Regions from separate parts of the Janthinobacterium sp. GW822-FHT07A03 genome, predicted to be linked through region 1. Evidence: predicted binding sites of a transcription regulator. Region 1 holds the regulator's gene; each other region holds the start of a gene.
What was found. The regulator HrcA, encoded in region 1, represses chaperone genes, less so after heat shock. The targets are predictions, from matches to a motif close to TTAGCACTCNNNNNNNNNGAGTGCTAA.
Positions count from the first base shown of each region.

Region 2: the regulator HrcA is predicted to act here: its motif matches at 1,265-1,291, upstream of groES (co-chaperone GroES).
Region 3: the regulator HrcA is predicted to act here: its motif matches at 808-834, upstream of rpoH (RNA polymerase sigma factor RpoH).

Region 1 is NZ_JBXAKW010000003.1:463,082-465,349, reverse strand. Features, by position in the region: gene AC1RJW_RS11705 (HAD family hydrolase) at 1-197, shown strand, start outside; gene hrcA (heat-inducible transcriptional repressor HrcA) at 302-1,318, shown strand; gene fur (ferric iron uptake transcriptional regulator) at 1,370-1,801, opposite strand; gene AC1RJW_RS11690 (outer membrane protein assembly factor BamE) at 1,997-2,268, shown strand, end outside.
Region 2 is NZ_JBXAKW010000009.1:80,899-83,166, reverse strand. Features, by position in the region: gene groL (chaperonin GroEL) at 1-681, opposite strand, end outside; gene groES (co-chaperone GroES) at 732-1,022, opposite strand; gene AC1RJW_RS23740 (hypothetical protein) at 1,548-2,268, shown strand, end outside.
Region 3 is NZ_JBXAKW010000010.1:203,258-205,525, reverse strand. Features, by position in the region: gene ftsX (permease-like cell division protein FtsX) at 1-577, shown strand, start outside; gene rpoH (RNA polymerase sigma factor RpoH) at 1,000-1,893, shown strand; gene AC1RJW_RS25780 (hypothetical protein) at 1,983-2,249, opposite strand.

The DNA.
Region 1 (2,268 bases):
TGGCGCCCCATGAGGCCGTGTATGTGGGCGACGATCTGTATTTCGACGTGACGGGAGCGCAGGGAGCGGGCATGCGTGCCGTGTGGATGAACCGCAAGGGCAGCGACGCCCACCTGGCCGCCGGCGTGCGGCCCGACGCCATCTGCGCCAACTTTGATGAATTGCTGCTGTGGCTGCAGGGGCAACTGGAAGATTGATCGCCGCTGGCCGGGCGAACGTGCATAATAGGCGCTGTTGATGCACGTTCGGCCGCTTTCGTTGCCGCTTGCTTAATAAAGAATATTTGCTTACCTAAAACACCATGCAACTCGATACACGTGCCCAAACACTGCTGAAAGCCCTGGTCGAGCGATATATCGCCGACGGCCTGCCGGTCGGTTCGCGCGCCTTGTCGAAAATTTCCGGCCTCGACCTGTCGCCGGCCACGATCCGCAACATCATGGCCGATCTGGAAGAGCTCGGCTATGTCTCCAGTCCGCACACCTCGGCCGGACGCATCCCCACGCCGCGCGGCTACCGCATCTTTGTCGATACCCTGCTGACCGTCCGGCACCTGGACGAGCACCTGGTGGAGTCGCGCATGCGCCTGCAGACGCCGCAGCCGCAAAAGACCATCGCCAACGCGGCGCAGATGCTGTCGTCGCTGTCGCAGTTCGCCGGCGTCGTGCTCAGCCCGCGCCGCGAATCCGTGTTCCAGCAGATCGAATTCCTGCGCCTGTCGGAAAAACGCATCCTGCTCGTCATCGTCGCCCCGGGCGGCGACGTGCAGAACCGTTTATTGCTGACGGAAGCGGACTATACGCCGGCGCAACTGGTGCAATCGGCCAATTACATCAACCAGAATTATGGCGGCCTGTCGTTCGACGCCGTGCGCGTGCGCCTGCAGGGCGAATTGCGCCAGTTGCGCGACGATATGGGCAGTTTGATGCAGGTGGCCGTGGAAGCGGGCAGCGAGGCGATGGCCGATCATAGCGACGACATGGTCATTTCCGGCGAGCGCAACTTGCTCAGCGTGAGCGATCTGTCATCGAATATGCATTCGCTGCGCCAGATGTTCGACATGTTCGAGCAAAAGACGGGCTTGATGCAGTTGCTCGACGTGTCGAGCAAGGCGACGGGCGTGCAGATTTTCATCGGCGGCGAATCGAACCTGGTGCCGATGGATGAAATGAGCGTGGTGACGGCGCCGTATGAAGTCAACGGCAAGATCGTGGGGACGTTGGGAGTGATCGGACCGACGCGCATGGCGTACGAGCGCGTCATTCCGATCGTCGATATCACGGCTAAATTACTGTCGAGCGCGCTCAGCCATCATTGATGCTGCTCAATGCTGCGCCGGCCGGCCCCTTGCGGGAACGGCCGGCGAGGGTCAGGCTGTTTTGTGCGGGCAAGCTGTCTTGGTGCAGTTGCCGTAGATGGCCAGGGCGTGTTCGGCAATCTTGAAGCCGCGCTCTTCGGCCACTTTTTGCTGGCGGATTTCGATTTCTTCGTCGAAGAATTCTTCGACCCGGCCACAGTCGAGGCACACCAGGTGGTCGTGGTGGGAGCCTTCGTTGAGCTCGAAAATCGCCTTGCCGGTTTCAAAATGGTTGCGGTTGAGCAAGCCTGCCTGTTCGAATTGCGTGAGGACGCGGTAGACAGTTGCCAAACCGACATCCATATTGTCGGCCAGCAGAATCTTGTAGACGTCTTCCGCGGTCAGGTGGCGTACCGGGCTACTCTGGAAGATATCGAGTATCTTCAGCCGTGGCAAGGTGGCTTTCAGGCCGCTTGCCTTGAGATCACTAGGATTGTTACTCATGTTTGTTGCTCGTATGTGGGTCAGGTGCTTTATCATATAGCGTTTTAGCGGGGAGTGCCAAAATATGCATTTTTTGGCAGGCCGGCCACTCCTGGCGTTTTGTTCATCAAATTGAGGTCATTTATGCGCGTAACACCGGCTGTATTGCCATCTCTCTGGCACCGTATTTCATTTCGAGCACCAGTCGTGGCAGGCATGGTCTGTGTCGCGCTGGCCATGTCCGGCTGCGCCAGCCGTGGCATCCTTGGCGAAAAGCCGGCAGCTGCTCAAAAAGAAGGCAAGGAACTGGTCCCCGAACAGGGCGCACAAACGACCACCATTACGCCGCTGCAAAAATTCATGTGGTTTTTCTCGCCGTACCGTCCTGACATTCAACAAGGTAACTTTGTCTCCGAAGAGATGCTGGCCCAGTTGAAAGTAGGCATGACGCGCGACCAGGTGCGTTTCGTCCTCGGCACCTCGCTGCT
Region 2 (2,268 bases), on a different contig from region 1:
GATTTTCTTGTCGCACAGCAGGACGAATGGGCTGTCCAGGACGGCAACTTGCTTCTCTGGGTTGTTGATGAAGTATGGCGACAGGTAGCCGCGGTCGAACTGCATGCCTTCAACGATGTCCAGCTCGTCGTTCAGCGACTTGCCGTCTTCCACCGTGATCACGCCTTCTTTGCCGACTTTTTCCATCGCTTCAGCGATACGCTCGCCGATCGAGTAGTCCGAGTTCGCCGAGATCGCGCCAACCTGGGCGATTTCCTTGGTCGTGGTGCAAGGACGGGCGATTTTCGCCAGTTCTTCGACGGTCGCAGCAACAGCCTTGTCGATACCGCGCTTCAGGTCCATCGGGTTCATGCCGGCGGCAACGAACTTCATGCCTTCGCGCACGATGGCTTGGGCCAGCACGGTTGCGGTGGTGGTGCCGTCGCCGGCGTTGTCGCTGGTGCGGGAAGCCACTTCCTTGACCATTTGCGCGCCCATGTTCATGAGCTTGTCTTTGAGTTCAACTTCTTTCGCTACCGACACACCATCCTTGGTGACGGTAGGGGCGCCGAACGAGCGCTCCAGGACCACGTTGCGGCCTTTCGGGCCCAAGGTGACTTTGACTGCGTTGGCGAGGATGTTGACGCCTTCGACCATCTTGGCGCGCGCTGCGTCGCCGAATACTACTTCTTTAGCTGCCATGTTCAATTCTCCTGAGTTTCGGGATGTATCTGTCTACAACGTGGAAACAATTACTTGACGACGATCGCCATGATGTCTTCTTCGCGCATGACCAGCAGCTCATCGCCGTCAACTTTGACGGTTTGGCCGGCGTACTTGCCGAACAGGACGCGGTCGCCCACTTTGACATCCAGAGGACGGACTTTGCCGTCGTCGAGAATCTTGCCATTGCCTACGGCAAGGACTTCGCCTTGATCCGGTTTTTCAGCAGCTGCATCAGGAATGATGAGGCCGGACGCAGTCTTGGTTTCCTGGTCGAGGCGTTTGACGATGACGCGATCGTTCAATGGGCGCAGATTCATACAAAACTCCTTAAAGTTCAATGGATAGGTGTTGCTAAATGAATACATGCCTGGCACAGCGCCAGGCGTGCTTTCAGTGACCGCCGTTGAAAGCAGCCCGCAACGGTCAAGCAAACCCCATGGCATCGGGTGCATGCCGGCGCTGGGCAGTGGTGGCATCGCGGCGTCGCCCGCCGCGTAGCGTTCCCTGCTGTTGCCCGGCAGACACCATCATGTCCTGAGGATTGCTACGAAAGAGTTTGTTAGCACTCTCTACTAACGAGTGCTAATTATAGGGACGGTAGGGGGCTTATTCAAGGGCTTATTCTCCGGGAAGATATGCATAGACGTTCTGTGCAGCCTGCATTTACGCAGGGTTTGCGCAAACGCAAGCCTCGTTCCCGGGCGTCAGCAACAGGCGCGACTCTAGCATGCCCTTCAGGCGAACGGCGTTCCTGTACGCACGGGAAACAGAGTTTTGCTATGGACTTTGATAAGATGATTGCAATTGCATATCAATATTCCCCCTGTACCAGAAAGCACACCATGCCATCGACTCTTTCCCGTCCTACCCTGCGCCTGCTGGGCGCCGCCCTCGTCGGCCTCGCCTGCCTGGGCAATGCCGCCGCGCAAACGCCCACCATTCTCGACGAGATCACCGTGGCGACCCTGACGCCGCTGGAAAAGGAAATGCTGCTCAACGAGCTGTTCAACGATCTGAACAAGGACGACGACGACCAGGAAGCCCATGTGTGGAACAACGGCGGCGACAGCGGCGTGCTGGTGAAGGTCACATATCACTTCAGCAACTCCGGCATGACGGAACACAGCCTGAAGGCGCACATCTGCCGCGACCTGAAATTCGTCGTCACGGCGCGCGACAAGTCGCAGGACCTGAGCCGCCGCACCTGTTCGCAGAACAGCGGCCGTTGGGATGTGCAGGGCAAGGACCCGGCGCCCGTCGTGTATCCGCCCTTCCTGTCCGACGTGACCATCGCCAGGCTGAATGCGAAGGAACAGAAATCCTTGCTGACGGCCGCCGTGCGCACCCTGAAAGATGAAGAGGATGGCAAGAGCCGTGAATGGAGCAACAAGGGACTGGGCAATGCCGTGCCCTTGCGCGTCACTTTGACGCCCTCGCGGACGGACGCCAAACCTGGCAGCTACCATCGTACTTGCCGCGACTTGACGATGGTGCTTGATGGCAAGAGCGGCAAGCAGGAATTGACGCGCCGCTCGTGCGAAAACCGCTATGGTGGTCTCGATA
Region 3 (2,268 bases), on a different contig from region 1:
GCTCAGCACCCTGGGCGACAATCCCCTGCCCGACAGCTATGTGCTGAAACTGGACGCCTTCAGCAGCGCCAGCGAGGCGCAGGATGTCGATGCCGTGGCGGAACAGTTGCGCCATCTGCCCGGCGTGGAATCGGCGCAAGTCGATTCGGCCTGGGTCAAGCGCCTGGCGGCCCTGCTGGGCGTGCTGCGCCTGGTGCTGCTGCTGCTGGCGATCACCCTGGGCGTGGCCGTCATCGCCGTGGTCTTCAACACCATCCGCCTGCAGGTGATGCAGCAGCGCGATGAAATCAGCATCTCGAAGCTGATCGGCGCCACCGACACCTTCATCCACCGCCCCTTCTATTACACGGGCGCCCTGCTGGGCCTGTGCGCGGGCGCGCTGGCCCTGGGCGCCGTGGCGCTGGCCTTGCAGCCGCTGAATACCGCGATTGCCGAGTTTGCCCGCCTGTATGCGTCCGAATTCCAGCTGGTGCCGCTGGCGCCGCTGCCGATGGCAGGCTTGCTGGCCGTCAGCGCCAGCCTGGGCCTGATCGGCGCCTTCCTCTGCGTGCAGCGCCACCTGGCGCGCCTGAACTGACCTTCCTTTCCATGGCGGCGCTCCTGGCGCCGCCATGCGCCTCGCCCTCCCCATCTGCTGTTATCTTGATATTAAGCAAGTATTCTTAAGGTTCGCTTCAGCCAGAGGCCGTAGACTAGCCATGTTGTCGTGAAGCGGCCTGCAGTGCTGTTCAGATCGCTGTTCAGACATATTTATCAAGCATTCATTCGCCATAGCATTTAGGCTATCAGGACGATTAAATGTGCTGATTGGCACTCTCAAGCAGAGAGTGCTAATATAGGGACATACCAACAGCAGAACTGCCATGGACGCCAGATGAAGATGGTGCCGCGATCTGCAAAGTGCAAGACCGAATACACAAAACAGAACAGACAATCGGGCCACGTCGCGTGACGTGGCCAACTGGAACACAGCAAGACTACGAGGGAGAAAACATGACTATGATGTCCGCAACATCCGCATTGGTTCCGACCAAAAGTAATGCGCTGGGCCTCGGGTTCACTGGCAATCTGGGCAATATCGACGCCTATATTTCGGCCGTGAACCGTCTGCCCATGTTGACCCACGACGAAGAAATTTCGCTGGCGAAACGCCTGCGTGAAAAAAATGACCTGGCCGCCGCGCAAGAACTGGTGCTGTCGCACCTGCGCCTGGTGGTCTCGATTGCCCGCGGCTATCTGGGCTATGGCTTGCCGCACGCCGACCTGATTCAGGAAGGCAATATCGGCTTGATGAAAGCCGTGAAACGCTTCGATCCGGACCAGGGCGTGCGCCTGGTGTCGTACGCCATGCACTGGGTGAAAGCCGAGATGCATGAGTACATCCTGAAAAACTGGCGCCTGGTCAAGGTCGCGACGACGAAGGCGCAGCGCAAGCTGTTCTTCAACCTGCGCAGCCACAAGACGGGCCTGGACGCGATGACGCCGAAGCAGATCGATGCGCTGGCCAAGCTGCTCGACGTGAAGCGCGAAGAAGTGATCGAAATGGAAACGCGCTTGAGCGGCCGCGACATCGCCCTGGAATCGCCGACCGACGATGAAGACGACAAGTTTTCGCCGATCGCCTACCTGTCGTCGGAGCAAAGCGAGCCGACCAAGGTGCTGGAAGCGGAACAAGTGACGCGCCTGCAATCGGAAGGCCTGGAAACGGCCTTGTCCAAGCTGGACGCCCGTTCGCGCCGCATCATCGAAGCGCGCTGGCTGGCCAACGACGACGGTTCCGGCGCCACCCTGCACGCCTTGGCGGAAGAGTTCGGCGTATCGGCCGAGCGCATCCGCCAGATCGAAGTGGCGGCGCTGAAAAAAATGAAGGGCGCCCTGGCGGCCTACGTGTAATCGAAAGCAATGCCACAATGCAAAAGGCGCCGCAAGGCGCCTTTTAGTTTTATAAATGATATTTATCAACAGATAAACATTGTCAGCCCTTATGCTGCAGCCAAGCCCTTGGTGATCAGCTCGGCGACCAATTCATTCAGATCCGCGCCGCGTTCCTTGGCCAGGGTCTGCAATTGCAACACCAGATCGCTGTTCAGCTTGACGGCGAACGGCACCAGGCCCAGGGCCTGATCGCGCTTGCGCTGCTCGCGGCGGTCGACGACCACCGCTTCCTTACCGAATGCACCGGCGCCGGGAACATTCATCTTTCCCATCAGTTTCTTGGCATCGCTTTTGGCCAGGTCGGTTTTTTTCATGGTTGTTTCCTGATTTTCA